Regions from separate parts of the Solibacillus sp. FSL K6-1554 genome, predicted to be linked through region 3. Evidence: predicted binding sites of a transcription regulator. Region 3 holds the regulator's gene; each other region holds the start of a gene.

Region 1 (10,476 bases), 660 kb from region 3:
AACTTCTTCACTTGGGACCAATACATCGCGCGTTACTTTAATTTCTTCGATTTCTGCTTCGATTGTAGAAAGGCGAGGTAAAGTAAAGCGTTTTTTAATGTCATTTAACTCGGACTTAATAACACGGATCAACTTCTTCTCGTCCTCTAAAATGGCTTTCAGTTTCACAACAAGTTCATGTAATTCATCTTGCTCTTTTTGCAGTTGTGTAATATCGGTATTCGTTAAACGGTAAAGTTGTAGGCTGACAATTGCTTCTGCCTGTTCTTCCGAAAAGCCGAATTTCTCGATAATGTTATTTTTCGCATCGCGTTTATCTTTTGAAGCACGGATTGTTTCAATCACTTCATCTAAAATAGATAGGGCCTTCATAAGACCTTCAACGATATGTAAGCGATCTTCTGCACGCGTCAAGTCATACTGGGATCTGCGGCGCACAATTTCCTTTTGGTGATCAATATACGCATCCAACATGAGCGGCAGTGTCATCATCATTGGACGACGGTTATGAATCGCAATCATATTGAAGTTATACGAAACTTGCAAATCTGTTGATTTTAATAGAAAGTTTAAAATCCCTTGTGCAGGTACATCTTTTTTCAGCTCCACAACAATTCGTAAACCATTACGGTCCGATTCATCGCGAATTTCGGAAATGCCGTCTAAACGGCGGTCATTTACACGCAACTCATCCATTTTACGAATCATGTTGGCCTTATTTACTTCAAATGGAATTTCTGTAATGATAATTTGCTCTTTATTGCCTTTTAGCTGTTCAATTTCTGTGCGTGAACGGACAATAATTTTCCCTTTTCCTGTTTCGTACGCTTTTTTAATGCCGTCAACACCTTGAATAATACCGCCTGTCGGAAAATCGGGACCTTTAATAACGGTCATCAGTTCATCGACTGTACAGCTTTTGTTATCCAGACGCATTAAAACCGCATCAAGTGCTTCCTGCAAATTATGTGGCGGAATATCCGTCGCATAACCAGCCGAAATCCCTGTTGCGCCGTTAACTAACAGATTTGGGAATCGAGATGGCAATACAGTAGGTTCCATATCCTGATCATCAAAGTTCGGGACAAATTCTACTGTATTTTTGTTAATATCACGTAACAGTTCAGCGGCAATTGCAGATAGACGCGCTTCCGTATAACGCATTGCGGCTGGCGGGTCCCCATCGACAGAACCGTTGTTACCATGCATTTCTACCAGCATATGACGGCTTTTCCAGTCCTGACTCATACGGACCATTGCATCATACACCGAAGTATCTCCGTGCGGGTGATAGTTACCGATTACATTTCCGACTGTTTTTGCCGATTTACGGAACGGTTTGTCAAAAGTATTACCTTCATGGAACATCGCATACATTATACGACGCTGAACAGGTTTTAGCCCGTCACGTGTATCCGGTAATGCACGGTCTTGAATAATATATTTGGAATAGCGACCAAAACGGTCACCCATTACTTCTTCTAAAGGCAAATCTTGAAATTTTTCTACAAAACTCATTATTCGTTAACCTCCTCATGCTGGATGAATTCATTTTCTAAAATGCTTGCATCCTCTTCCATGCCGAAGTTGACGTTTGATTCAATCCATTTACGGCGGGGCTCTACTTTATCGCCCATCAATGTCGTAATACGACGTTCTGCACGAGCACCATCTTCAATTTTAACGCGGATTAATGTACGTGTTTCGGGATTCATCGTTGTATCCCAAAGCTGGTCGGCATTCATCTCACCTAACCCTTTATAGCGCTGAATAATATAGCCTTTGCCGATTTTTTTCGTAGCTGCACTCAGCTCCTGTTCTGTCCAAGCATACATAAGCTCCTGCTTTTTGCCGGATCCTTTTGATACTTTATAAAGAGGCGGCAACGCAATATATACTTTTCCTGCTTCGATGAGCGGACGCATATAACGGTAGAAGAATGTCAGCAATAATACCTGAATGTGAGCACCATCTGTATCGGCATCGGTCATGATGACAACTTTATCGTAAGCGGCATCTTCCACCGAAAAATCAGCTCCGACACCGGCACCGATCGTATGGATAATCGTTGCGATTTCTTCATTTTTCATAATGTCCTGCAGCTTTGCCTTTTCGGTATTGATGACTTTACCGCGCAATGGCAAAATCGCCTGGAACGTCCGATCACGACCTTGCTTAGCCGAACCACCCGCAGAATCACCCTCTACTAGGTATAATTCATTTCTTGAAGCATTTTTCGACTGTGCAGGTGTCAACTTACCAGACAGAAGAGTACTTGATTTTCTCTTTTTCCCATTACGGGCATCATCACGTGCTTTACGTGCTGCTTCACGCACTTGTTGGGCACGAATTGCTTTACGCACTAAAGAAGCCGACAGCTCGGCATTTTCTTCAAGCACATACATTAATTGTTCTGAAACAACGGTATCAACGGCTGAACGAGCTTCAGATGTACCAAGCTTTCCTTTTGTCTGACCTTCAAATTGAAGCAGATTTTCAGGAATACGGACAGAAACAATTGCTGTCAGACCTTCACGAATATCGGTACCTTCCAGATTTTTATCTTTTTCTTTCAGTAATCCAATTTTGCGGGCGTATTCATTAAATACACGTGTCAGAGCTGTTTTGGCACCTGTTTCATGTGTACCCCCATCACGAGTACGGACATTGTTGACGAACGATAAAATCGTTTCGGAATAGCCGTCGTTAAATTGCAGTGCGAACTCCACTTCAATTTCTTGAATTGTGCCTTCTACATATTTAACCGGATGTAATACGTCTTTTTCTTCGTTTAAGTATGTGACGAACGCTTCAATCCCGTTTTCATAATAGAAAATTTCATGCTGTCCTTCTCCACGGGCATCGATCAGTTCAATTTTTAATCCTTTTAATAAAAATGCAGATTCACGTAAGCGCTCTGCCAATGTATCATAATTATATTTAATGACAGAAAAAATCGATGGATCCGGCAGGAAATGTACGAGTGTTCCTGTTTCCTTCGTTTTCCCGATCATATCAAGCGATGTCGCCGGTTTCCCGCCTTGCTCAAAGCGCTGGCGATAAATTTGGTTATCACGGTAAATCGTTACTTCCAAAAATGATGATAAGGCGTTTACAACAGATGAACCAACACCATGTAAACCACCACTTGTTTTATAGCCGCCTTGTCCAAACTTTCCGCCTGCATGAAGGATGGTGAAAATAATTTCCGGGGTTGGTTTACCCATTTTATGCATACCTGTTGGCATACCACGACCATGGTCACGCACGCTAATACTGTTATCTTCATGAATCTTCACGATGATATGATTTCCATATCCAGCAAGCGCTTCATCCACTGCATTGTCTACAATTTCATACACTAAGTGGTGAAGACCTCGACTATCTGTAGAACCAATATACATCCCTGGTCTTTTGCGTACGGCTTCTAAACCTTCTAATACTTGAATGGCATCTTCATTATACGAAATACCGGTTTGGTTTTTTACCAAATGTAATCCCCTCCAAAAATACAAACAAACGTTCTATTTACTACCTAATCGTACGCTCAAATATGCATGATGTCAATGTTTAAAGGTACTGATTTAGGCTTTGCAAAGATTAATTGTATCATCAAAAACGAACGTTTAAAAGCATATCCTTTAGTAGCAAACAATAAAATGTAACTTTTTCCCTGTTTTTTCACGATGGACGAAAAAATAATACCTCTTTCCTTCTATTAAAAAACATTGTAAAATATTCGATACATACTATTAGTACCAAGTAGTAATTCTGAATTCGAAAGGAGCACAACACTTGATCAACGCGTTAATTATTATTTGTGCTTATTTAATCGGTTCCATTCCATCAGCTTTGTGGATTGGCAAAATTTTTTACAAAACGGACATTCGACAACAAGGCAGCGGCAATCTAGGAACGACCAATACATTTAGGGTATTAGGTAAAAAACCGGGTATTGCCGTATTGCTTATTGATATATTAAAAGGAACGGCTGCGGTATTGCTACCGTTATTGCCGTTTTTTGCAGACAGCACTGTCCACCCGCTATTCTTGGGTGTGATTGCAGCAGCAGGCCATATGTTCCCGATTTTCGCAAGCTTCCGTGGAGGGAAAGCGGTTGCTACAAGCGGCGGTGTTATTTTAGGCTATAATTTACCGTTATTTTTAATTTTAATCATCGTATTTGTCATCGCCTTAAAGTTAACTAAGATGGTGAGCTTGTCATCTATGATTGTATCCGCTGTGGCCGTTATTTATGTAATTGTTCATTGGATGCTGACAGGTGAATATGCATTACTCATTTTAGTTGTCGTTTTGGCAGGCTTTATTTTTTACCGTCACCGTGAAAATATTAAGCGGATTAAAGCGGGTACTGAACCGAAAATTAAAGGATTTTAAACTGTTGACTGAAGGGGTTTCCTTTCAGTCTTTTTTTGTGCCTGAAATTCAGAACGCGAGCTTTGTAAGTTTTTTTTATTTACTGCATAATGGCAATAGAGGTGAAACATATGGAAATCAAACTATCAGAAAAAGCACTCAATTGGTTTAAACAAGAGATGGAAGTAGAAAAAGGCGATTTTATTCGCTTTTATGCACGATATGGAGGTTCTTCACCTTTTCATGAAGGTTTTTCGTTAGGCATGACCCGGGAACAGCCGCATGAAATAGGCGTTGAAACAGTTGTTGAAGGCATTCATTATTATATCGAAAAATCCGATGAATGGTTTTTTAATGAACATCATTTAGTTGTAGATGTCGACAATTCGTCCGATGAATTGCGCTATTCATATGAAAATTAAATACCTATATTCCCTATTCTAATCGGGTCTATTTGCAGCTCAAAAAGTTCAAATGTTTCGAATTTATTGTAAATCCATTTTTGCCGATTCAATCGTTATAATGAGTAAGGATTATATTGAGGATTGATGAGGGATTACATGTGAAAGTGAAACAGGAATTTTATTGGCGCTGCGTATTTTTTATTGCAGGCATCATTGTTTTATCATTAGGCGTCGCATTGACGATCAAAGGACAAATACTGGGCGTTGGGTCATGGGATGTCCTTCATATCGGACTACAAAAAAACTTGGGCTTGACGGTCGGTATGTGGTCCATTATTTTGGGCTTGCTAATTCTGGCTGTTGATACGTTTTTCACAAAAAGATTGCCAAAAGCAGGGACTTATTTGGACATGTTCCTGACAGGGATTTTTATTGATATATTTTTGATAGTATTACCGGATGCGAATACACTGTTAGAACAAACATTGGCGTTTGTTGTTGGCGTTGTCCTGCTCGGCTTCGGCTGCGGGATGTATATGGTCGCAAACCTCGGTGTAGGACCTCGTGATACATTAATGCTGCTGTTGGTGCATCGCCTCGGCTGGAGTGTCAACCGCGCACGGACGACAATGGAAGTAACGGTTGCTGTATTAGGTTTTGTATTGGGCGGACCAGTCGGAGTCGGTACTGTATTTATGGCGTTCGGCTTAGGGCCTGTCGTACAATGGGCACTCAAATGGAACGGAAAGCTGTTCCACCGCGCAGCAGGTGTCGAAAGTGTTGTTATATAAATAATGAGGAGAGCAAGCATTATGCGTTTGCTTTCTTTTTTTTACATTTAAATTGTTACAATTTTCAAAAAATACTTTCACGACAATGAAAAAAGGTGCATAGTAGTAAGTGGAGGTGTTTTTAAAATGATACATATTGAAAATATCCATTTATATCGCAATGACAAAAAGATTTTAAATGATTTAAGCTGGCATGTACAAAAAGGACAGCATTGGGCTATTTTAGGGTTAAACGGATCCGGCAAAACGACGTTGCTGAAAGTTATTAACGGCTATATTTGGCCAAATGAAGGTAAGGTCCAAGTACTGGGTGAAACATATGGCAAGACGTATATACCGAAACTGCGGACACGGATCGGCTGGGTCAGCAATGCGATGATCGATAACTTCAACTGGCAGGATAATGCAATTGAAATCGTGCTCAGCGGAAAATTCGGTGCCCTTCGCCTTTTCAATGATGTGACGGAAGAAGAAATTGACCATGCGGTTTCTATTATGAAGCATTTTCACTGTGACCATTTAGCAAATAAATCATTCGAGCATTTGTCTCAAGGTGAACGGCAGCGTGTTCAAATAGCAAGGGCCATTATGGCTGATCCGGAAATCTTAATATTGGATGAGCCATGTGGCGGTCTGGACTTAATCGAACGGGAAAACTTGCTGCAAACAATAGAACAGATTGCACAGGCAGAAAACGGCCCTACCCTAATTTACGTGACGCATCATGTAGAAGAAATACTTCCTTGTTTTAGCCATGTACTTTTAATGAAAGACGGAAAAAATGTCGAAGCCAATGCACGCGAAGTTGTTTTAACAGACGAATTATTAAGCGATTTCTTCGGGCGGGAAATTAGTTTGCAGATTGAACGCGAACGTGCCTGGGTCGCAATTAAATAAAACGAACCAGCAGGAGTCCATCTCTTGCTGGTTCGTTTCATTTATAAGCATTAAATATGATATTCAATATTTTCATCGACGTAATGCCATTCATACGGCGTTTCTTGGTATACGTAGTAGTTCAGCCAGTTGTAGAACAACAGATGCGAATGGGCACGCCAAACATTTTTCGGTGCCTGCAACGGGTCGTTATTCGGGAAATAGTTGATCGGAATTTCCGTATTGTCCGGATCTTTCTCAATATCTCGGAAGTACTCATCCGATAAAGTCGTTGCATCATATTCCAGATGCCCTGTAATCATAATATGTTTATTGTTTTTCGATTGAACGATAAACACGCCTGCATCATCCGAATAGCTTAATAGTCGCAAGTCAGGGTGTGCCCGCACTTCATCAATTGAAACCGACGTGTGGCGTGAATGCGGTGCCACATACTCATCACTGAATCCCCGCACTAAATCTACTGTTAAATCCGTAATCACATGGGAATAAACACCGGAGCATTTCTTCGGCAATTCGAATTTTCCAATGCCAAAATGGTGATACAAGGCAGCTTGGGCGCCCCAACATATATACATAATCGAAGTGACATGTTCATCTGCCCAGTCCATAACATGCGTAATCTCATTCCAGTAGCCAACATCTTCAAAATCCATTTTCTCTACTGGCGCTCCTGTAATAATGAGCCCATCAAAGCGACGGTGCTTCACTTGGTCGAACGTTCGGTAAAATGTATCTAAATGCGATTTGGAAACATTTTTTGATTCGTATGTAGCCGTGTTTAAAAATGTCACATCTACCTGTAATGGTGTATTACCGAGTAAGCGCAGCAACTGCAGTTCGGTTTTCTCTTTTTCAGGCATTAGATTAAACACTAAAATATTTAATGGTCGAATTTGTTGTGTTTTCGCACGGTCTTCCTCCATGACGAAAATCTTCTCTTTTCTAAGCAGCTCACCCGCCGGTAAATGTTTCGGGATATTAATCGGCATTCCACTTTCCCCCTCATAAACTTTTTCAACAATCTTTTAATAATCTGTAGTTTTCAGGCAATGCATTGTTTTATGAATGAAACAAACTGTTCCAGAACAATATAAAAAGCCCCTCTCATTCCAGCAAAACAGAAATGAGAGGGGCCTTTTTACCCGTTCTTATCTGCCAAGGTTCACACCTTGCTGGAAGTAGCACCTTTCTAGTTGAACTAGAGGTTGCTGAAGCATCATAAGGCCAAGTCCCTCCGCTTCTCTTGATAAGACTATTAAATTGTCATTAGTGTATCATGTACTTTATAATTTTGCAATAATTCTAAAAATATTATTTCACGCTTACTACAACTGTTCTTTTTCTATATTGAATAACATTGTCTCCAGCTGTTCATCCCATACACGTGTCAATGTATTGTATACCCGCATAAAATGTCTGTTTTCCTTTTGATCGAAAAGCAAAAAACATAGGACCGGTATATCATTAATCTGGATCGATTCCGTCGAAACAACACTCGTTATATAGTGCGGTACTTCATCTTCCGCCACCGGTTGTTCGGAAAGTCGCTGTTGTATGAAATCAATCAGCACTCTCTCTTCAATTGCTTCGATTTCTTCTGTTTCGATTGTCGGGAAAGGCTCCGGAAACTCTTCCAAATCCGCAAATTCCTCCAGGTCACCCTCCAATGGCTGCTCATGGATCGGGCTGTATTGAATAAAATAACTTGTTTCTTCAAGCTCCTCTTCAAAAATGCCCGATTCCAGCTGTGCCTTACCCTTAGCGGTAAGTGCAAATTCCTGTTCCTTCACAATCATACCCAGTCGTAACATTTTATTCGTCAAATCATGAATAAATAACGGTTCCACTAACAAAATTTCGGCTAATAACTCAACATTTTTCAGCTTTGCCTTCTCAAATGAAATGAGCATCATCTTCATTAAAATATCCATCGCATTGCGCATCACCGGATGATATTTTACTTCCAATGTGTGAATCGGAATAGCATATTGCATTTGCTTTTTTATTTCAATGGACGGGTTTTGGATGAGTTCTTTCTGCAGCTGTAAAACTGTACTTTGTAAATCCATTCAATCCCCCTGTTTCTACACAGCATAATAGCCGTCTTGCTCTTTTACTGTCGTTAATACATGGGCATACATATCCCGTGTTTTCGCGCTTTTAGGACGCTTTGTGAACATTTCAGTACTGCCGATCATGATCAGCAGTTCCCTTGCGCGGGATAATGCAACATTAAGGCGGCGGTAATCTTTCGCAAACCCGATTTCTCCGCGCTCATTGTCATGGTTCCGCACCATGCTGACGATAATCACATCCATCTCCATCCCTTGGAATTTATCGACTGATCCTGTACGGATGTGTAAATGCGGTACACTGATTTCCTGTTCGATCAAACGGTTGATGCGTTTTACTTGCTCCGCGTAGAAAGAAATAACGCCAACCGATTTTAATGCGTCCTGCGGAATGAATCCTTGTGCTTTCGCTTGTTCTGTCGCTGCATTCAATTCAAGTAGCTGCTGTTTAATTTGTTCCAGCTCAGCCAAATTAAAAAGACTCGAACCTTCTTTCATACGCTCTTCAAAATACGGCTTATCATTTGGAATATCGAGCCATAGTAAATGGTGTTTCCTCGAAATTTTGGATGTTTCAAGGAAATGGTCACGTACAGCATCCGAATCCTCTAACCCGCATTGCAGCTGTTCGGATTCATTTTCGTAAAACGGTGTGATAGTTGACATAATATTTTTATGCATACGATATTGAAGTGCGAGCATTGTTTTGTTTTGTGACGGCAGATTGTTATAAAGTCGCTCGAACAATGATTCTTCCAGTAACTTTTCAAGCTCCCGTTTTTCTTCAAATGTTGTACTTTCCTTCACAACTTGCTCCAATGTCTCTTCAAACGTCGCATCCCCGACAAGTGGCGGCAGCTGGTGATGATCCCCAACTAAAATGATTTTGGCACCTTTTAACATCGGCAGTAACAGTTCAGGTGGTGTTGCTTTCGAAACTTCGTCAATAATGACAACATCAAATGTCGGATAGTTGTCCATAAACTCTTTATTCGCTGAAGCAACACATGTTGTTCCGATGACATTGGCGTGTTTCACATACAGTTTGCGGATTTCCTCCAAGTCATGGGCATTGGCATTTTTCAATAAGCCGTGCCATTCGTTTTGAAGTTCCGCTGTTACCGGAAGCAAACTAATTTTCACTTCTAGAGTCGCAATCTGTTCAGTAAGCTGTTCGATCTTTTCGTTTACTTCGATGATCGCTAGCTCAGGGTTCTGCTTTGTCAGCTGCTCCAGTTCTGTCCGGCGTTTTTCAAGCTGGACGCCTTCGCTGTTGATCCCTTTAAAGCGAACTGTTAACTGTTCGACAGTCTCAGTACCAAGGGCAATCTGTTCATTTAAAACTGCCAGCTCCTCCGCCTTTTTGTTCAGTTGAAGCTCCACTTTTTCACGGTTTTGGCGCTGTGTTTCAGTTTTCATCTGATCCAGTTCATTTGTTGCGAGCAGTTCTTCCAGCTCATCCGTTGTATGGGTCAGCATAATCGATGGATCAATTTTTTCATTGATCGCATCCATTTGGGATTTTACCGCTGTTGCCTCTTCTTCCAATTGCTGAAGATGCTGTGCCTTCACATCATTTTGCTCTTTAAACTGAAGAATAATTTCTTCTTTCAGCTTTTCGAAAATGAGCACCGTTTCACGGATTGCATCCATATATTTATTGTTCAGCTGCTCGATATATTGCATGCGCAAATGAATGCCCTGAATGGAGCGGGTTCCGTTTTGGGCATTTACGCGACGGTCCCGAAAAGCGATGCTAAGCTTCGTCAAAAACTCCTGAATCTCTTCAAGGGTATAATGATGGCCCATATCCAGCCTATCCGGTGTTACATGAATACCTAACGCCGTTTCACTGTAATGCAATGCCTTTTCCAGACGTTCCTTCACATCTTTAATCGGTTTATACTGCTCCATTTGCGGCTGAATTCGATC
Region 2 (10,476 bases), 2.1 Mb from region 3:
AAAAGTTTTGTATATGAAAAAGGGAAAAAACCAAAAGAATGGGCTCTTTTGGTTTTTCTTTTCCTTAAATTTAAACATTGTATAATGCGCCATCTATCGTGAGAGAAGATGAACTTACATATGAAGCTTCATCAGAAAGTAAGAAAGCAATAACATTTGCTACTTCTTCCGGTTCACCATAGCGTTTCATCGGTACAGCATCATTGTATGCTGCTTGAGCTGCCTCTGCAGCGCCCGGCGCAACATTTGCTTCAATTTTACGCATCATTTGTGTATTGATCACACCTGGATTTACCGTATTTACACGAACATTATACGCTGCTGCTTCTAAAGCGGCCACCTTATTAAGACCCATTACTGCATGTTTAGATGAATTATATAGTGCCATACTTGGAGAACCGATTAAGCCGGCTACTGATGAAGTATTGACAATAGAACCGGATTTTTGTTCTTTCATTACCGGCAGTACATATTTTAGGCCGAAAAGAACACCTTTTACATTAATGCCATATACAAAGTCGAATTCTTTTTCTGTAATTTCTTCAAGGGGTTTTGCTGGGCCTTCAACACCTGCGTTATTTACAAAGCCGTCGATTCGGCCGAATTTCGAGATTGTTTGATCTACATAGTTTTTCACATTGTCTTCTTTTGACACATCAGCTTTTACAATTAAGCTGTTTTCATCTGTAAGTGAAAGTTCTGTTTGAACGGCTTTAATCGCATCTTCGTTTAGATCGACCAATACAACTTTTGCTTTTTCACTAACCAGTTTTCTTACAACCTCTTTACCGATACCTCCTGCCGCACCTGTGACAATAATAATTTTGTTTTCAAATTTCATATTCTGCATCTCCTGTTTCTTTAAAATAATTTTTATAACTTATTGAATTCCCTATAGAAAGTATGGACTTTCTATTATTTCTCAACCGATTAAAAGATATGAAATTATTGACAACTAAAATCATAATATGGTAAATTTGTCTCGAAATAAAGATATTTTAATTCAAACTAAATATACAAGGAAGAGGTAGCACAGTATGAACTTTGAAGACTTAGTAAAATCTCGCCATTCCGCAATGAACTTTATAGAAACTGAACAAATGACAGAAGAAGATTTTAAAAATATATTTGAGCTGACAAAAATGGCTCCAAGCGCATACAACCTGCAGTTTACGAATTACCTGGTCATTACAGATCAAGAGAAGAAGGAAAGAGTAAAAGAATTAAGCTACAACCAATATAAAATCCATACAGCAAGCGGTGTTGTGATTGTTATGGGCAATAAGAACAGCATTGAAATGCCGGAAGTCGAAAGAATTTACAGTCCATTAAAAATGCTGAAGATGATGGATGAAGTGGAGTATGATATGACGATGGAATTGATTAAAGGGTATAGTGACGGCTTAAAAAACAATCCGCATGAATTGAATTTAGAATTAGTGCGCAATGCCGGTATTCACGCTATGCTCTTTATGCTGAGCGCCAAGCATTACGGATTCGATACATGTCCAATGCATGTCCATAATGTCGATGAACTAAGAAAAGAGTTTAATATTCCGGATCATTTAGAGCCGATAATGATGATTACGATAGGGAAAAGTGTTGATAAAGTACGTGCCCGTGGTTACCGTAAACCGGTCGGGGAATTTGTGAATTTCAATGGGTATTAATCAATAATGTTAGGCGGCTGAACTCCATTTTGGATAATTCAGTCGCCTATTTTATATTGCCGAACTTCATTCATAGCAAGGGTTTTTTCCTTCAATTAAATCTTGATGAGGGCGTCCGATTGCATAGCCCTGAGCATAATGAACGCCAACTGATTGGATAAATTCATATTCCGATTTTGTTTCAATCCCTTCAGCAATTACCTTTGTCCCCGATTCAATCGCATAATTTAAAATGACCGTTAAAAGCTGCTGCTGTGCTTTATGCTGATCGATATTTTGAATTAGTGAGCGATCCAGTTTAATGAATTCCGGCTTTAAGTAAATTAATGTTTTTAAACTATTGTAGCCGGAACCGACATCATCCACCGCAATGCGATAGCCTTGTGACCGGTAGTGGGAAAGGACCCGTGCAAACTCTTCGAAGTCCCCGACAGCACTGCGCTCCGTCAATTCGAAAACGACCTGCTCAGGGGAAATATTCAATTTTTCCAGCAAAGCTCTCGTTTCACCGCTATGATAATTTTTATCGAGCAAAACATTCGGGTGTATGTTGATAAACAACGTGAAATCCTTCTTCCTATTGTAATTGAGCCATTTTTTATGATAGCGCACGAGCGAAAGATTACGGCAAAAACACTCAAACAGAAATACTTTATCCGTTTGTCCAACAAATTCATAGAAAATATCGGCCGACTGAAAAAGCTTCAGTGCCATCGGACGATTCAATGCTTCAAAACCAAATGTCGTGTTGCTTTTCACATCATAAATAGGCTGGAAATATGTATTCATCGCTTCTTGCGCAATGATATTTTTCAATGCTATTGACTGGGATAGATGGCGGATCATTTTATTCTTTAACAGAAACCGCTGCATCATTTCCTTGAAGTCGACCGGATAGTTCGGTTTTGAATTTACTAAAGTTTTCATGGAATGCTCCTACCTGAAGTTATTTATGATTCTTAATTGTAAACAGCAATTGTTTTGGCATTATAAAGGCGGTGTAAAGATTGGTTTTTATAGGTAATGGGTACTTGAAATTAATGAAAAAATAGTCCATTTTATAGGTGAATAATGCAGAACAGGTTGGTAGGAAAGTTCTGAATATGAACAATTGTTGAATATCTTCTATATAAAAGCGGTATATGTTGATATATTAATTAAAAATTAATGCAACTTTTACAAATGGGGTGAAGAAGATGAAGATTTCTAGCTTGGCACGAGGCTTTAGTTCAGAGTTAGATGAAAGAAGACGTTTCCAGCTTCGCAAAGAGGCAGGCGAAGTATATAAAAAGCATGCACAATATACGGATCCAAGTAAAAACCCGCTACTGAGGGTGCTTGAAAACCTTCTTTCCGGTAAAACAGATAAAGATTTGCTGAAAAGCGACAATGCCGATCAGGCAGAAAACCTTGCATTGCCAACTGACATCACGTATTCACAAACACCAACACTGGATAATGCATATCTAGCATCTGCTGTCCCTTCATCTCAAGATTTACTTACAGCAGCAAATGTTTCAACCTCCATTCCGCAAACGCCGGCAAACATTCAAAAAGAACTTACAGAGCAAGAACAAGATGAGGAAGCAATTCCGTTGTCGAACGAAAATCTTTCTTTTACGATACCGGAAAAGTTCCAACAAAATTTTGCACGTAATCCAGATGAGAAAACGGTCTTTGGTCAAGAGTTGGAAAAGCGGTTATTTCAGCGTTCCTTCAACATAGCTGCACAAAAATACAGCGCTCATATTGCAATGGTGAATAACGGTTACCGTTTGACAGAGGAATCGGTTTTTTCCCAAATTGCATGAAAATAAGCCCGCTCATATGGAGTGGGTTTTTTATATTTAAGTAAATTACAAAATTGCATTAAGCAGCACTTAGCAAATCATTCAGTGGTATAATATTTCCAAAGTTTAGAATTTGGAGTGGTCTTTTTGGCGAAGAAGCAGGCAAAGACGAATGCAGTTCGTTTAATTGAGCAAAAAAAAATCGCACATGAAATTTTTGAGTATACAATCAATGACGGGGAAGCGGTGGATGGATTGACTGTTGCCGGGAAAATTGGCCAGCCTGTCGAACATGTTTATAAAACATTGGTCGCCACTGCAGGAAAGGGCAATTATTTTGTTTTCGTTATCCCGGTCGATGCGGAACTGAATTTAAAGGCTGCCGCAAAAGTGGTAGGGCAAAAGAAAATTGAGATGCTGCCCGTAAAAGAGCTACTCGGTTTGACCGGTTATATTCGGGGAGGCTGCTCGCCGATCGGGATGAAAAAGCTGTTTCCAACAATTATTGAGGAAGCGGCGACTGCACTTGACTATATAATTGTCAGTTCCGGAAAAATCGGGATGCAGATTAAGCTTGCACCGGAAGATTTACAACAGGCAACGAACGGGCAATTTGCATCGATTGTTTCTTGATAGAAAGAAGGATTGTTGTGTCGAAAAAATTTAAGTGGCAATGGGGAAGTTTCTTTGTAGGAATGATGATCATGGCGCTTGGTATCACGATGACGATTAAAGGGAATGTTGTCGGGACCGCACCATGGGATGTATTCCATATTGGTCTTTACAAGCAAATTGGGTTGACGATCGGTTCCTGGTCCATTTTAACGGGTCTGACGATTATTATCGGGACATCGATTTATTTAAAGCGCATTCCGAAGCTTGCGACGTTTTTAAATATGCTGTTCATTGGTTCATTTATCGATTTGTTCAATTGGCTCTTGCCAGAGACAGGTATTTTTGTACTGGAACTTACGTATTTTACAGCCGGCTTTTTTGTGATGAGCATTGGCTGCGCGCTGTATATCGCGGCAAGTCTTGGCGAAGGCCCGCGTGACACGATTATGATGATTATTGCGAGTAAAGGCTATTCTGTGAAAACAGGGCGGCTTGTTATGGAAGTATTTGCGACTGGCGCCGGCTGGCTGCTTGGTGGTCCTGTTGGTTTTGGGACGGTTATTTTAGCGCTCGGCACAGGTTATGTCATTCAGCCTTCACTGTTTTTCTTTAAAAGAAAACTTGAGGAAATAATCGGAGAGCCGCTTACATAAAAAATTCCCCCTCTGTGCTAAAATATAGTGGAAATAGATATCGAAAGGATGAACGCGCATGTCAAACGTATTAAATACCTTTTTAGATGAAAACTTACTGGCACTACAAGCACAAGGTTTATACAACGAAATCGATCCGGTAGAAGGAGCAAACGGCCCGATTATCAAAGTTGGAGGCAAACAGCTTGTAAACCTGTCTTCAAACAACTATTTAGGTTTGGCGACGAACGATGAGCTGAAGAAAATCGCTCAAGACACGATCGCTTCATACGGTGTCGGTGCTGGTGCTGTTCGTACAATTAACGGCACACTTGATCTACATGTAAAACTAGAAGAAACATTAGCAAAGTTTAAAGGTACAGAAGCAGCAATTAGCTATCAATCAGGCTTCAACTGTAATATGGCGGCAATTTCGGCTGTTATGGACAAAAATGATGCAATATTATCGGATGCATTAAACCATGCTTCAATTATCGACGGCTGCCGTTTATCAAAAGCAAAAATCATTCCGTTTGCGCATGCGGATATGGATGATTTACGCGCAAAAGCAAAAGACGCAACAGAATCAGGCCTTTACAATAAAGTAATGGTCATTACAGATGGCGTTTTCTCGATGGACGGCGATATTGCCAAGCTTCCGGAAATCGTGGAAATCGCAAAAGAATTTGATTTAATTACGTATGTAGACGATGCACACGGTTCAGGCGTTACAGGTAAAGGTGCCGGAACAGTGAAGCATTTCGGTCTGCAACATGATATCGACTTCCAAATCGGTACATTGTCAAAAGCAATCGGTGTTGTCGGCGGCTATGTGGCAGGGAAGAAAAATCTGATCGACTGGCTAAAAGTTCGATCCCGTCCGTTTTTATTCTCAACAGCATTACCACCAGGGGATGTTGCGGCTATTACACGTGCTGTAGAGATGATTATGGAATCAACTGAGCTGCATGACAAGCTTTGGGAAAACGGTCAGTATTTAAAAGACGGCCTAGCAAAACTTGGCTTTAATATCGGGGATTCGGAAACACCGATTACACCATGTATTATCGGCGAAGAAAAGCTGACACAACAATTCTCGAAACGTTTACTTGAAGAAGGTGTGTACGCAAAAGCAATCGTGTTCCCGACAGTACCAAAAGGAACAGGCCGCGTGCGCAATATGCCAACAGCGGCACATACGAAAGAAATGCTCGATGAAGCACTAGCGATTTATGAAAAAGTAGGCCGCGAGTTAGAAGTAATTAAATAAACGATGTAAAGCTCAGCGCTGTTTTTATGGTGCTGAGTTTTTTGTGATTTGAGGATTAAAAATGGAATTGAGGATTATAAAATAGAGACTGAGGATTATGTGAGAGCAAGTGAGGATTATTAAGTGATGGTTGAGGATTACTGAGTCAAAACTGAGGATTAAAACAAAAATGCGGCGAATAAAACACCGCATTTCTGATAGCAGAACCATACAATGAAAAGTTATTTCAAAACCGTCTCCTCAAACAGACCAAGCTTTGCGACACGCTGCATTGCTTCGCGCAAACGTTCTTCACCGACGAGCAGTCCGACACGAATATAGCCTTCGCCGTATTCACCAAAACCATTACCGGCTGCAACGGCAATATCCGCTCTTTCCAGCAAATAGTCGGCAAATAGCTCGCTTGTATATGGTGCAGGTACAGGGAGCCATGCGAAAAACGAGCCTTTCGGAGCTGTGATTTCCCAGCCGATTTTATGAGCCTCTTCAACGAGTACATTGCGGCGACGCTCATATAATGCACGAAGTTCCTGTACACAAGCTTGCTCCTCGTTCAGTGCAACGGCCGCTGCATGCTGAATAGCAGGGAACTGGCTGCAAAACAGATGGTCCTGAATAATATTGATCGCTTCAATCATTTTTGCATTGCCGACAGCAAAGCCGATGCGCCAGCCTGCCATATTGTACGATTTTGACAATGTATAAAGCTCAATACCGACTTCTTTTGCGCCTGGTGCTTGCAGGAAGCTTGGCGGACGCCCCCCATCAAAACCTATTGCCCCGTAAGCAAAGTCATGGGCAACCGCAATGTTATTTTCTTTAGCGAACTGTACGGTCTGTTCAAAAAAATCATGTGTTGCGATACCGCCAGTCGGATTGTTTGGATAGTTTAAATACATCAATTTTGCCCGTTGTTTAATGTCTGCGGACAATGCTTCGTAATCTGGCAAAAAGTGATTTTCCTCTTGAAGCGGCATCGTATCAAATTTTACATCTGCGAGTGCGACACCGGATAAGTAATCGGGATAACCCGGATCTGGAAGGAGCATATAGTCACCCGGATTCAGGAGCCCAAGCGGAAGTTCGACTAAACCGATTTTTGTTCCGCCAAGGACAGCCACTTCTGTAGCAGGATCAATATCGACATTATATTCACGTTTGTAAAAATCTGCAGCCGCTTGCTTGAGCTCTGCAATACCGCGGAATGGGGAATATTTATGTGTTTGTGGGTCGTTTGCCGCAATTTGCAGTGCTTCAACAATATGTGCCGGTGTCGGCTGGTCCGGATTTCCCTGACCTAAATTAATGACATCGCGCCCTTCAGCAAGAGCTTCATTTACTTTATTTACAAGTGCTGCGAAAAACTGTTGTGGTAATTGTTGCAGCTTTTTCGAGAATTCAATCATTTTTTATCACCTCTGAAAAATAGTAAGGTTAATGTTAGTCTAAAACTTCACTTAAGTAAAGTGAAGATTTTGACAACTTGAAGTGAGATGTTACAATGAGTACGAATAAGCGAAAATTGATTCGCACGGAATTTTTAAGGCGGTGGCAGTTATGAAAATTGGTTGTATTCAGTTGAATGTTGGTTTTGGCAAGGTAGATGAAAACTATGAACGCGCGGAGAAGTTTATTCGCGAAGCGGTAGCAGGCGGTGCTGAAATCGTCGTATTGCCGGAAATGTGGAATACGGGCTATGCGCTCGAAAAACTGGAAGAGCTGGCAGACGAAAATGGTAAACGTACAAAAGCATTTCTAAGCAGTCTTTCAAAAGAATTGGCGGTACATATTGTAGGCGGTTCGGTATCGGTGAAGCGTGATGATAAGTTTTACAATACGATGTATACGTACAATCGCGATGGTGAATTAGTCGGCGAGTACAGTAAAGTGCATTTATTCCGCTTAATGGATGAGCATTTATATTTGGAATCCGGCAGTAACATGAACCGTTTCGCATTAGGTGAGCTCGAAGCGGGCGGAGCGATTTGCTACGATATCCGCTTCCCGGAATGGCTGCGCTCTCATGCATTGGACGGTGCTAAGGTACTGTTCATACCAGCACAGTGGCCGACACCACGTATTGATCACTGGAAAATATTACTGCAGGCGCGTGCGATTGAAAATCAGTGCTTCGTCGTTGCGGTAAATCGTATTGCCCGTAAAGTGGAAAATTTTAATGGCCAGTCGATGATTATCGGACCATGGGGCGAGGTGCTTTGGACAGGCGCAGAAGATGAGGAGCTGGCGATTATTGACGTTGATTTTTCAACGGTCGATGAAGTGCGCAGCCGCATCCCTGTATACGAAGATCGCCGTCCAGGTCTTTATGAAAAAGTAATAAAAGAATAAGTTTTAGAAGCGTACTGGATAATGCCAGTGCGCTTTTTTACATTAAGCAGCAAAATAACTCTTTCATACCGAAAAAAATCCCTAACAACCAAAACAGCCACTACTTTCCACTTGCCATCTCACACGTCTCATTTTAATATAAGAACAAACGTTCGATATAAGGAGATGAGCTTTATGTATGAAAATGCGCCGGAACGTTCGATTATTTGTATTGATATGCGCAGTTTTTATGCAAGCTGTATTGCATCAGTTGAAAATTTAAATGTAATGGAAGTCCCGATTGCGATTGTCGGAAATTTTCAGCAAAAGGGAAGTGTTGTACTTGCAGCGTCCCCTCCGATGAAAAAGCGCTTTAATATTCGCACAGGTTCGCGATTATACGAAATCCCGCCACATCCGGATATTCGCCTTTTTGAGCCGCGGATGTCGTTATTTATTCGCATATCAATGGAAATTACACGTCTGTTCAATGAGTTCGTTCCAAAAGAGGCCATTCATGTATATAGCGTCGATGAGAGTTTTATCGATTTAACCGGAACAGAAAAGTTATGGGGACCGCCCGAAGAAACGGCAAAATATATTCAGCAGCTCGTTTACAACCAATTTGAAATTCCATGTGCAGTCGGTTTTGGCCCAAATATGCTGATGGCGAAACTGGCGCTCGACATCGAAGCAAAAAAGACGGGATTTGCAAAATGGACATATAATGATGTACCGGAAAAACTGTGGCCGATCATGCCGCTGTCTACAATGTGGGGCATCGGTAGCCGAACGGAAAGAACGCTGAACCATATGGGGATTTACTCTGTCTATGATTTGGCGCATGCCGATTTAGCGTTACTTGAAAAGCGCTTCGGTGTTCTCGGCAACCAGCTTTATTACCACGCATGGGGAATCGATCATTCGACAGTCGGAGCACCGATTATGCAAGGGCAGATCAGCTTTGGGAAAGGCCAAATGCTGATGCGCGATTATCGCAGCCGAAAAGAAATTTTAGTCGTATTGCTGGAAATGTGTGAAGACGTGGCAAGGCGGGCGCGGGAAGCGAAAAAAATTGGGCGGACGATTTCATTAGGGCTTAGCTACAGTAAAGATGCCTTCGGAGGCGGATTTCATCGTTCCCGCACAATTGATGAGCCGACAAACGATACAATGAAAATTTTCGAAGTATGCAAGCAGCTGCTCGACGAATTTTATGCAGAACGACCGGCACGCAAAGTTACGATTACATTAAGCAATATTGAAAGTGAATATTCGATGCAGCTCAGTCTGTTTGATGAGATGAGATGGCGCAACCGCAAGCTCGGAGAAACGATGGACCGTTTACGTACAAAATACGGCACAACAGCGATTTTGCGTGCTGTTTCCTATACGGAAGCCGGCACTGCACTCACACGCGCTAAACTAGTAGGCGGGCATAAACAATAAGGAGTGAAGGCGATGAACAAAGATAGAGGAACAATTAAATGGAGCGCAATGATGCTGCCGGAGCATGTCCAACTATTGCGTGAATGGCAGGAAGAGGACACAATTGTTACCCAACCCCAACTCGACGAAGCCCAGTTAGAACAAATTAACATCAATCTGCAGCGAGCCTACACAGAGCATTGCCCGATCCAACTAAAAGTATGGGAGCAAACAGGCCTTTATACAGTTTCCGGAGCAATTCAAAAAATCAACATCCACGAACAATACGTCAAGCTGGCAAACAGCGAAAGAATTCAATTCCGCCATATTTATGAAGCACTCTTGGATGAGTAGACTTTCTAATCGTCCAATAAAAAATAAGATGATAAAACCAGATATTAAGTAAGTTGATTGGAATGAGGGGAGGCGAGTGTTCGTGCTGACGGTTTCACCTTTCGCTACAAGCAAGCTTCCAGCGGGAACAGCAAAATTTATTTTGCGACGAAAGCGAAGCGTCAGGAGCACCGACGCCTGAGCAAAAGGAACAAAAGCTAAGAACGCCACGTCCTGTGGCAACGCTTTTGTGACCAACATCGTGTTGGCCTCGTGCCCGCGGAAAGCGTCCGACCTGGAATGGAAATCAACCCAATGTTAGAAAGGGAAATTAAATTTCTCTCGATTTTACAACCAGAGCCATTCGTATAAAAGTAATCTTTCTATTCGAATATTTCACACGTACAAAT
Region 3 (10,476 bases):
AGTCCATGCCATTTTATTTTCCACGTAATATGCGATATTCAACATTAAGCGATCATAAAAATCAGTCGTTGAAGTGGAAGAAGCTCGTTTTTCATCGATATTTTTTTGAAGCATCGTTTCGAATTTTTCTAGGTCCGCTTTATTCGATAGAAAATAAAGTGTCTGCTCGATATATGTAGTAATTTCCTTTTGCTTGTTTTCTGCTGTCATCATTCATCCACATCCTTCATCTGATTCTTCCGTAATTCTTTATTATCGTACCATTCCTTCAGTAAAATCGCACGCCTTCCAACTATATGTATGGCATATTGTATATGAATCTGGTCTTTTTGCCAAAGCTTTTTTCTTGTTACTTTAATCATTATATTGGATTTCAGATTTATAGTGAAAAGAAAAAATGCCACTTGCCATAGTAGACAAGTGACATTTTGAGCTTCGAATTAAAGTGCTTTTACTTTCGCAACTACATTTTCTACTGTGAAGCCGTATTCTTTTAACACAATTTTCTCTGGAGCCGATGCACCAAATTTATCAATTGCCAATACATCCCCTTCAAAGCCAACATATTTATGCCAGCCAAGTGATGCACCCATTTCAATTGCTAAACGTTTCGTTACAGCTTTTGGTAATACAGATTCTTTGTATTCCTTCGACTGCTTTTCAAAGCGGTCCATTGATGGCATTGACACAACAGATGCGTCAATCCCTTCTGCCAGTAATGCTTTTTTTGCTTCCACTGCCAAGCCTACTTCAGAACCCGTTGCAATTAACAAGGCATCCGGAGTTTCTTTAGATGAAGCTGAAACAACATAGGCACCTTTTTCAACACCCTCGTATACTGTCTCTTTTGCAACATCCAACACCGGCAAGTTTTGACGGGATAATACTAATACAGTTGGGTTTGATTTGCTTTCTACAGCTAATTTCCATGCTGCTACAGATTCATTTGCATCTGCAGGACGGATAACCGAAAGATTCGGCATCGCTCTTAATGATGCTAAATGCTCGATTGGCTCATGTGTCGGACCGTCTTCACCTACTGCAATTGAGTCATGTGTAAATACATATGTTACAGGTAATCCCATTAATGCAGATAATCGAATTGCTGGTCGTACATAGTCAGAGAATACGAAGAAAGTACCGCCAAATACATTTAAACCGCCATGTAATGCCATACCGTTCAGCGCAGCACCCATTGCAAATTCACGAACACCAAACCAGATGTTACGGCCTTCCGGAGTTTCAGCAAAGAAATCACCAGCGCCTTTAATTGTTGTTTTGTTTGAGCCTGCCAAGTCAGCAGAACCGCCGAAGAATGATGGCGTTGTTTTTGCAATGGCATTGATTGCATCACCAGATGATGAACGTGTAGCTACTGCAGTACCTGCTTCATAGACTGGTAATTCAGAAGCAAAGTTCTCCGGTAATTTGTTTTCCATAGCATTTACAAATTGGGCAGCCAGTTCCGGGTATTCATTTTTATAGCTTTCGAATAGTTCATTCCATGCTGCTTCTGCTTGTACACCTTGTACTTCGCTTGCTGCTTTAAATGTCTCATACACTTCCGCAGGAACAGCGAATGGCTCATGTTCCCATGCGTATGCAGCTTTTGTTAAAGCAACTTCATCAAATCCTAGTGGTGCACCGTGTGAATCTGCTTTACCAGATTTGTTAGGAGAACCAAAACCGATGACAGTTTTCACTTCGATTACAGTTGGGCCGCCAGTGTTTTGTTTCGCTTTTTCAATCGCTGAATTAATTTCCACGATATCTGTACCGTCTGTAACTTTTAAATAGTTCCAGCCGTAAGATTCGAAACGTTTTTGGATGTTTTCCGAGAATGACTTTTCTAAATCACCATCAAGTGAAATGTCATTTGAATCATAAAGTACAATTAATTTATCCAATTTTAAGTGACCTGCAAGAGAAATTGCTTCTGCAGCAACACCTTCCATTAAATCTCCGTCACCGCATAGTGCAAACGTATAGTGGTCAACAATCTCTTTGCCTGGCTTGTTGTATGTTGCTGCCAAGTGACGTTCAGCCATAGCCATACCTACTGACATGGCAATACCTTGTCCTAATGGACCAGTTGTCGCTTCAACACCAACTGTATGACCATATTCAGGATGTCCCGGTGTTTTTGAATTCCATTGACGGAAGTTTTTGATTTCTTCCATCTCTAAACCATAGCCACCCAAATGTAATAAACTATATAAAAGCATGGAACCATGTCCAGCTGATAATACGAAACGGTCGCGATTATACCAATTAGGATTTTGTGGGTTATGGCGTAATTGCTTCGTCCACAATGTATAGGCCATAGGTGCAGCACCCATTGGTAAACCTGGGTGACCAGAATTTGCTTTTTCAATTGCGTCGATTGATAATGTACGGATTGCGTTAATTGCTAACTGATCCATCTGTTGTGTCATTATGTGACATCCTTTCCTCGTACGATATTTATACCTTTTATAGTGTAGACAAATTCTCACAAGAAAACAATAATTTCTAAAAACGTCATCTAAAATATGTCATACTTAATATTAAATGTGACATATTAATGAAATGTTATTAGTTTAAGAATTTCTTCTGTGATTTTATTTGTTTTAATTTTTCAGGTGTCACATCATTGCCCTCTTCATCAATTACTTTCACATGCTCGATTGTATCGCGCATTGTGGAACGGAATGTATCTAAATACTCTTTGCGCAGCGCAGTGCGTTCCTTCGCTTGCTCTTCCGTCAATTTACCTTCTTTCGCTAATTTAGAAAGCTCATTAATTCGAGCTATTTTCTCTTTTGATAACATTTGAATCTCACCTTTCTTCCTACCTACTACAAAGGTATAAAAAAAACGACTTGAAGACAAGTGTTTACTCTTCAAGTCGCTCCATATATTCAATATATCTTCTATGTACGGTCGCTTTACTGATGGAAATGCCCAAACCAGACAATGTCGTAGCAATTTCTGCAAATGTTAAGCCTTTCTGGCGTAGCTGGACGATTTCTTCAACAGGGACTTCTTTACGTTCACGCCCTTCAATATTACCGCGGTTTTTTAAATTGTTTTGGGGCTGGTAGCCATTTTCTACAGCACGACGCATTCCCCGGCGGATTTTCGCATTATGCATACGACGCTGGTATTCTTCGACAATTGCTAAAATTTCGAGCAGCATTGTATCCATTTCGTTTAATACGACAGGACCTGCATCATTCAATGTATATACTGTCGCTTCATATTTTTGCAATAGGTGAAGTACTGCCATACGTGCATTACCGCGCCCTAACCGTGTTTCGTCCTGTACAAATAACGCTTTGACGCCGTCTTCTTTCATATAGTCAAGCATATCGAGCAGTCCATCTCGGTCCACATCATATCCGCTATGCTGATCCATGAAAATCTCCACATCATTATAGCCGAATGTTTTCGCATACTTTGTCAGCTCTTCTTGCTGACGTACTAGTGACGTTTCCTGTGTATTTTTATCCGTACTGACACGGCAATAAATTACTGCTTTAGTTTTTATCATTGTTCCCTCTCACTACTTTAATCGATTGCATATCAGTGGATTCATTCAGCTGGGCAATGTATTGTGAATCTTTTTCTACAGGTACAACCAGTACTTGTCCTAAAACAACTTTTTCATCCAGCAATCCGTTTTCCTTTTTCACTTCATCGATCCAATCATGCTTAGCCATTTTACCACGATATTGTTCTGCCAACGACCATAAAGTATCGCCATGCTCTATGCTAACGTGTTCGTATAATTCTATTTTATCGTCCTGCATCATGAATAAAGTAATCATAAGTACAGAGAATAGTAGAAACATTGATGTAAAGCCATTTAGTTTAGTTTTTTTCATTTGTAAAACCCTCTTTCGAATATATGTTCGGAATATTTGTTCTCATAATAATACGAACATATGTTTTTGTCAACCGTTTTTTCGAACTTATGTTTGCATTCGTGTTCGCATACTGCTATACTTACTTTAAGAAAAATAGCATGATAAAGAGGTGAGTTAGTTGACACAAAAAATTTCAAAGCGGCAGCAGGCTATTCTAACTTTTATAAAAGAGGAAGTTCGTTCTAAAGGCTATCCGCCATCAGTACGCGAAATTGGAGAAGCGGTAGGTTTAGCTTCCAGTTCAACTGTCCACGGGCATTTAGCTCGTTTAGAAAGTAAAGGGCTTATTCGTCGTGACCCTACTAAACCGCGTGCCATTGAAATATTGGACCAGGAAGAGATGAACATCACCAAACAAGGTGTCATCCATGTTCCGTTAATCGGTAAAGTTACAGCTGGTCTGCCTATTTCTGCAATCGAGGATATTCAGGAATATTTCCCGTTGCCGGATGCATACGGCTCACCGGAAGAAGAACTATTTATGCTTGAAATTATGGGTGAATCCATGATTGAAGCCGGAATTTTAAATGGGGATTATGTAATCGTCAAAAAAACGTCTACCGCGAACAATGGAGAGATTGTTGTAGCAATGACGGAAGATGATGAAGCGACAGTCAAACGCTTTTACAAAGAAAAAACTCATTTCCGCTTACAGCCTGAGAACAGTTCAATGGAGCCGATCATTGTCAATCAGGTTTCTATTTTAGGTAAAGTAGTCGGCCTCTATCGAAATATTCATTAATCAGAAGCTTGCCATTCTAATAGAATCGGCAAGTTTTTTAATGAAATAAAAAAACTCAGCCGTAAACGACTGAGCCTTTTATTACTTATGGCATGCTTCTATAAAACTTTTAAATAAGCGCTGTGCATAAACATCCCCGTTTGGCGCCAATTCTTCCGGGTGCCATTGTACCGCCACACAATACGGATGGGATTCGTGTTCAATTCCTTCAATAATGCCGTCTTTCGCAACTGCCGAAACAAGAAGTCCTTCCCCTAACTTTCCTACAGATTGATGGTGAAATGTGTTAACACGGAATGTTTCTTCTGTAAAAATCTCCTTAAATTTCGGTGTCTTCACTTCAACGGTATGTGCCAATTCTCCACGCTTTGAAGGTTGTTTATGTAAGATTATATTCTCCACCTGTGATGGTATATCCTGAATTATCGTACCTCCGAATGCAACATTCATAATTTGTTGTCCACGGCAAATACCTAGAACAGGCATTTGTCTTTTAAAGGCTGCCTTCATTAATAAAAGATCGCTGTCATCACGCTTTCTAACAACACTACCGATATGACGGTGCGGTTCCTCATTAAACAATAATGGATCGATATCCGCTCCACCAATTAATACGAGGCCATCAACTAAATTTAATACTGCTTCTACGTTTTCTTCCGTAGCATTCGGTATACAAATTGGTATACCCCCCGCTAGTTCTATCGACGTCAAATATGCGTTGTTTATATCCAATTTCTTGTCAAAATCATACATTGTTAATCCAATAATCGGTTTCATTCATTCTATCCCCTTACAATTTAAAGATAATTCCAATTATTTAAATTATACTATTTCGTTAAGCTATGTTACTACAAAAATATAAAAGGATTGCCTGATTGCAACCCTTTCCCTTTTAAACAATTTCCAGTTGTTTTATAAAATACTGTTTAATTTCTTTCCAGTTGTTCACACGCATGAAACCTTCTTCTGATCGATTGTACGGCATCGAATACAATATACCTGTTCCTTTAAATGACTTGAGTTGGCGTGGGCTATCGTCAATTAAATAATCAGTATGTATTACCGCTTTATTTCCACAAAACACTATGTTCTGTGTTTTGATAAATGGTAAATACTCCATTAACCAATCGTACTTCGCTGTAAATGACCCGGGTACATCCATGGCAGCTGTCGCAATATAAATCTCATAATGCTCCTGCAGCTCTCGAATGACATCAATTGCATCTTCATCCAGTACTTTTAAATCTCTGAAATAGCCGGGCTCATTTAATAGAGCAAATAATTTTTTCGCATCTTCTCTAGGTAAATCGCGCTGTGTCGTCAGAAGAAATTCTTCATCGGTAAAATTTGTCCCGAAATTCTCGTTATATGTAACACATAATTTCGAATAAAAGTCAGCCAGCACCTGGTCCATATCGATGGCAATGCTTTTTTTCATGTAATAGCCTCCTTGAAAATTCCTAATTTTAGTTTATACAATTGTATGGCGAAAAAACAAGGTATAACTCTTTACAATTAACAGCGTACATATTTACGTTTAAAGCCGATTCGTCCTTTTTCCACCTGTTTTTCTATTTCAGCAAAAGCGTGCAGCAAACCCGGCTTTTTCCCTTCACGTTTCGTTTCAATTGGCCCGATTTCCTTAGCGAATTGGACAGCCTCTTCATGTAGAGGTTTAAATGAAACACCTACTGTCATGACAAAGTTATTCATTGCTACTTGTGTACGTGGTGGTGCTTGACGGATATTTTGTTTTACATACTCAAGCATACCCAATAATTTTTCTTTTGAAAATTCTTCATCTTTACGATTGCCGAGCTGCCAGCAGTAACAATGCCAACCTGCCGACATTTTTAGTTCCTCACCACTTGCAATCCATTTATCGCTTACTTCTTGCGCAATATCGGATTCAGCCAAAGTCACTGCAACAACATAATCGGAAATCATATAAAAATAGGCTTGTTCAATCCAGCGATCGTAATCTTCTTCAGTCATTGCTTTCGGATCCGCAATAACCCCGGCAAAATACATTGCATCATAGTTGCCTGTCGCATAAAGCTGTTCAGCCAGCTCCTGATTTATTTTTATTTGTTTTACATACGGTTTCATCGAGCCAGTCGTTACACCGAATAACGGCTCCTTTGCTCCATTGGACATATAAATCTTTTTTGTACGCTCTTTACCCAATGCCTCTAATTCTTGCATCATTGTATCAAGTTTCATAATAGCCTCCTTATGTTCAATCGGTAAATTTTAATCCTTCTTATTATACGATTTATATACTTATCATTCCAAGGTACTGAAGCATTGGTGATCGCACATTTAAAATTTTTAAAAAATTGGCAATTGATTTAACCGAATAATAAAGCAACCTCTGAACAGAATAATGTCAGGAGGTGATTTTGATGTCAAAAAATAAAAACATCAATAACAAGAATAACGCCGAATTCGGAATGGAAACGGATGTTAACCAAGTAATGCAGCAAAACCAAAAAGCTGAAGCTAAAAAGCAACAAGCTTCTGGTGCGTTTGCAAATAGCGGTTTGCAGAAGAAACCGAATTCAATGAATGCTGAGTTTGGTATGGAAACAAACGTTAACCAGGTGAAACAGCAAAACCAGCAAGCTGAAGCTAAAAAGCAACAAGCTTCTGGTGTGTTTACAAACAGTGGTTTACAGAAAAAACTCACTTCAATGAACGCTGAGTTTGGCATGGAAACAGATGTTAACCAGGTAAAACAGCAAAACCAGCAAGCTGAAGCTAAAAAACAGCAAGCTTCTGGCTCTTACGGTAAAAACCGTTTCCAAAACGGCAATAAATAATGCATTATTGAACCGGCAATTTATATTGCCGGTTTCTTTTATATTATACGAATAAATTACAACAGTTATTTTGGTTAAAATTGAATACGACTATACAAAAAAAATGCAAAAAAAAGAGCTGGAATTTTAGCCCCAGCCCTTTCTTCTTAGTACATTTTCATATATTGGTCGCGTTCCCACTGGTGAACAGTTGAACGGTACATATCGAACTCAATTTCTTTTGCTTCTTTAAAGTTCGCATAGATATGGTTGCCTAATGCTCTTTGAACCACTTCATCTTTTGCTAGTAATGCTAATGCATCATCTAAAGCTGCAGGCAGATTATCGATGCCGTTAGCTTTACGCTCTTCTTCGCTCATTACATAAATGTTTCGGTTAATTGCTGGTGGTGGCGTTGTTTTTTTGCGGATCCCTTCAAGACCCGCCTCTAAAATTACCGCCATCGCTAAATATGGATTTGCTGATGGGTCCACTGAACGAACTTCTACACGTGTTGATACGCCACGAGAAGAAGGAATACGGATTAACGGTGAACGGTTTTGCGCAGACCATGCTACGTAACATGGAGCTTCATAACCTGGTACTAAACGTTTATAAGAGTTTACTGTCGGATTTGTAATTGCAGTAAAACCTTGAACATGGTCAAGCACACCTGCCATGAATTGCATCGCTGTTTCAGAAAGCCCTAATTCAGTAGACTCATCATAAAATGCATTTTCTTTTCCTTTAAATAAAGAAACGTTAAAGTGCATTCCCGATCCAGCTTCACCGAATAAAGGTTTTGGCATGAACGTCGCATGTAAACCGTGCTTACGTGCAATTGTCTTAACAACTAATTTAAATGTTTGGATGTTGTCGCATGCAGTAATAGCATCCGCATATTTAAAGTCAATCTCATGTTGACCCGGTGCAACTTCATGGTGAGAAGCTTCAATTTCAAAGCCCATTTCTTCCAATTCCAATACGATATCTCGACGGCAGTTTTCACCTAAATCTGTCGGTGCCAAGTCGAAATAGCCGCCGTGGTCATTTACTTCCAAGCTTGGCTCGCCTTTTGCATCCAGTTTAAATAGGAAAAACTCCGGTTCTGGTCCTAAGTTGAAATCTGTAAATCCTAGTTCTTTCATTTCCTTCAATACTCGTTTCAGGTTGTTACGTGGATCACCTGCAAATGGTGTACCGTTCGGATTGTAAATATCACAGATGAAACGTGCTACCTTCCCTTTTTCAGCTGTCCATGGGAAAATCATGAATGAATCATAATCCGGATATAAGTACATATCCGATTCTTCAATACGTACGAAACCTTCAATTGATGAACCATCAAACATCATTTTATTGTCCAATGCTTTATCTAGTTGGCTTACAGGAATTTCTACGTTTTTAATTGTCCCTAAAATATCTGTAAACTGTAAACGAATGAATTTTACTTGTTCTTCTTCTACTAGACGTTTAATATCGTCTTTTGTATATTTGCCCACTAAATTCCACACTCCTAAATTTGTTCAGTACCGATTTTACTCGATCTTTTATAATTTACACGCTATTGGTAAAAGCGCGATAAATCCCCTTGTCGAATAGATGTTTTTTGCATGCGTTGTGCCTGGCGCATTTCTTCACGTAAAATTTTGCGTAAGTCCGAATCGGAAATTTCTTTGCTCGCTTGCTGTGCTGCCGGATCATTTTTCAAAGCAAATACTTTTTTGATCCCTGCCATATTGATGCCCTGTTCAAGCATATCCTTGATTTCCAATAAAGTGTCGACATCATTTAAAGAAAACATGCGTCGATTTCCTTCTGTACGGTGCGGCTGAATTAAATCATGCTCTTCATAATAACGGATTTGTCTTGCTGTCAGATCCGTCAATTGCATGACGATACTTATCGATAATAGTGGCATTGAACGTCGAATTTCACTACTCAATTTAATTCACCTCCCTTATCGCTATATTACGACTTGTAATTTACATTGTCAAATGTATGTTAGAAAAACTGACATTACTTTTTTAAATGAGCGAAAAGTATACAGAATATAGCGAATTTTACGCATATAAAAAAATCGCCCATTAAATGGACGATCCCTAAATATCACTTTAGCTTTTGGACAGCAGAACAAATAGCATATTTTACATGTTCATATGTTAAACCACCCTGGATGAAGGCTGTATAAGGAGGGCGGATTGGACCGTCTGCCGTTAATTCAATACTTGATCCTTGAACAAATGTACCTGCCGCCATAATGACATCATCTTCGTATCCAGGCATATAGGCAGGCTCCGGCGCAAAATGGGCATTAATAGGTGAAGCAGCCTGAATCTCACGACAGAAAGCTATCATCTGTTCCGCCGTTTGGAATGAAACGGATTGAATGAGATCCGTACGAACATCAGTATAATGGGGAGATGTTGTCATACCGATTTCCTCAAGCATTGCGGATGTAAAAATTGCACCTTTTAAACTTTGTGCAACAATATGCGGTGCCATGAAGAAACCTTGGTAAAAGTCTGCTAACGTATTTAATGAAGCGCCTGCCTCAGCTCCAATTCCCGGTGATGTCATACGGTATGCACATTTTTCAACTAAATCTGCACGACCTGCAATATATCCACCGATTTTTGCAAAGCCCCCACCAGGATTTTTAATTAATGAACCGGCCATTAAGTCAACGCCAACTTCTGTCGGTTCAAGTAATTCCACAAATTCACCGTAGCAGTTATCTACAAAAATAATGGCATTCGGTGCGATTGTCCGTATTTTCACAACCATTTCGGAAATTTGTTTAATCGTAAATGATGGTCGTGTTGCATAGCCTTTGGAACGCTGTATCGCAATCATTTTCGTATTTTCGTTTACTGCCTTTTTTACACCTTCCCAATCGATTTTCTTATTGTCGATTAAATCTACATGAGAATAGCCAATCTTATAGTCTTTCAAGGAACCTGTATCCTTTTCGCCACCATCAACGATTGATTGTAGTGTATCGTACGGTTTGCCTGTAATATAA

Evidence for each region. Region 3 encodes LexA, which represses DNA repair genes until DNA is damaged. Its sites were predicted from a motif close to CGAACATATGTTCG; they were not measured.
Region 1: the regulator LexA is predicted to act here: its motif matches at 3,513-3,526, upstream of parE (DNA topoisomerase IV subunit B).
Region 2: the regulator LexA is predicted to act here: its motif matches at 8,468-8,481, upstream of MHB58_RS02610 (Y-family DNA polymerase).

Annotation. Positions count from the first base shown of each region.
Region 1 covers NZ_JBBOSS010000001.1:1,902,430-1,912,905, reverse strand. The annotation lists gene parC (DNA topoisomerase IV subunit A) at 1-1,518, opposite strand, end outside; gene parE (DNA topoisomerase IV subunit B) at 1,518-3,491, opposite strand; gene plsY (glycerol-3-phosphate 1-O-acyltransferase PlsY) at 3,796-4,398, shown strand; gene MHB58_RS09305 (HesB/YadR/YfhF family protein) at 4,509-4,799, shown strand; gene MHB58_RS09300 (YczE/YyaS/YitT family protein) at 4,946-5,572, shown strand; gene MHB58_RS09295 (ABC transporter ATP-binding protein) at 5,699-6,469, shown strand; gene metA (homoserine O-acetyltransferase MetA) at 6,520-7,461, opposite strand; SAM riboswitch class I at 7,618-7,725, opposite strand; gene MHB58_RS09285 (nucleoside-diphosphate sugar epimerase) at 7,798-8,541, opposite strand; gene MHB58_RS09280 (AAA domain-containing protein) at 8,557-10,476, opposite strand, start outside.
Region 2 covers NZ_JBBOSS010000001.1:508,964-519,439, forward strand. The annotation lists gene MHB58_RS02565 (SDR family NAD(P)-dependent oxidoreductase) at 71-841, opposite strand; gene MHB58_RS02570 (nitroreductase family protein) at 1,038-1,670, shown strand; gene MHB58_RS02575 (EAL domain-containing protein) at 1,737-2,597, opposite strand; gene MHB58_RS02580 (hypothetical protein) at 2,867-3,481, shown strand; gene ybaK (Cys-tRNA(Pro) deacylase) at 3,608-4,093, shown strand; gene MHB58_RS02590 (YczE/YyaS/YitT family protein) at 4,111-4,728, shown strand; gene MHB58_RS02595 (glycine C-acetyltransferase) at 4,787-5,977, shown strand; gene MHB58_RS02600 (pyridoxal phosphate-dependent aminotransferase) at 6,199-7,383, opposite strand; gene MHB58_RS02605 (carbon-nitrogen family hydrolase) at 7,535-8,326, shown strand; gene MHB58_RS02610 (Y-family DNA polymerase) at 8,501-9,754, shown strand; gene MHB58_RS02615 (YolD-like family protein) at 9,767-10,087, shown strand.
Region 3 covers NZ_JBBOSS010000001.1:2,561,377-2,571,852, forward strand. The annotation lists gene MHB58_RS12765 (hypothetical protein) at 1-213, opposite strand, end outside; gene tkt (transketolase) at 441-2,435, opposite strand; gene MHB58_RS12775 (DUF896 domain-containing protein) at 2,575-2,811, opposite strand; gene MHB58_RS12780 (YneB family resolvase-like protein) at 2,876-3,532, opposite strand; gene yneA (cell division suppressor protein YneA) at 3,519-3,866, opposite strand; gene lexA (transcriptional repressor LexA) at 4,027-4,650, shown strand; gene MHB58_RS12795 (gamma-glutamyl-gamma-aminobutyrate hydrolase family protein) at 4,732-5,427, opposite strand; gene MHB58_RS12800 (5' nucleotidase, NT5C type) at 5,543-6,088, opposite strand; gene MHB58_RS12805 (DNA alkylation repair protein) at 6,166-6,873, opposite strand; gene MHB58_RS12810 (gamma-type small acid-soluble spore protein) at 7,056-7,472, shown strand; gene glnA (type I glutamate--ammonia ligase) at 7,619-8,953, opposite strand; gene MHB58_RS12820 (MerR family transcriptional regulator) at 9,016-9,396, opposite strand; gene MHB58_RS12825 (methionine gamma-lyase family protein) at 9,561-10,476, opposite strand, start outside.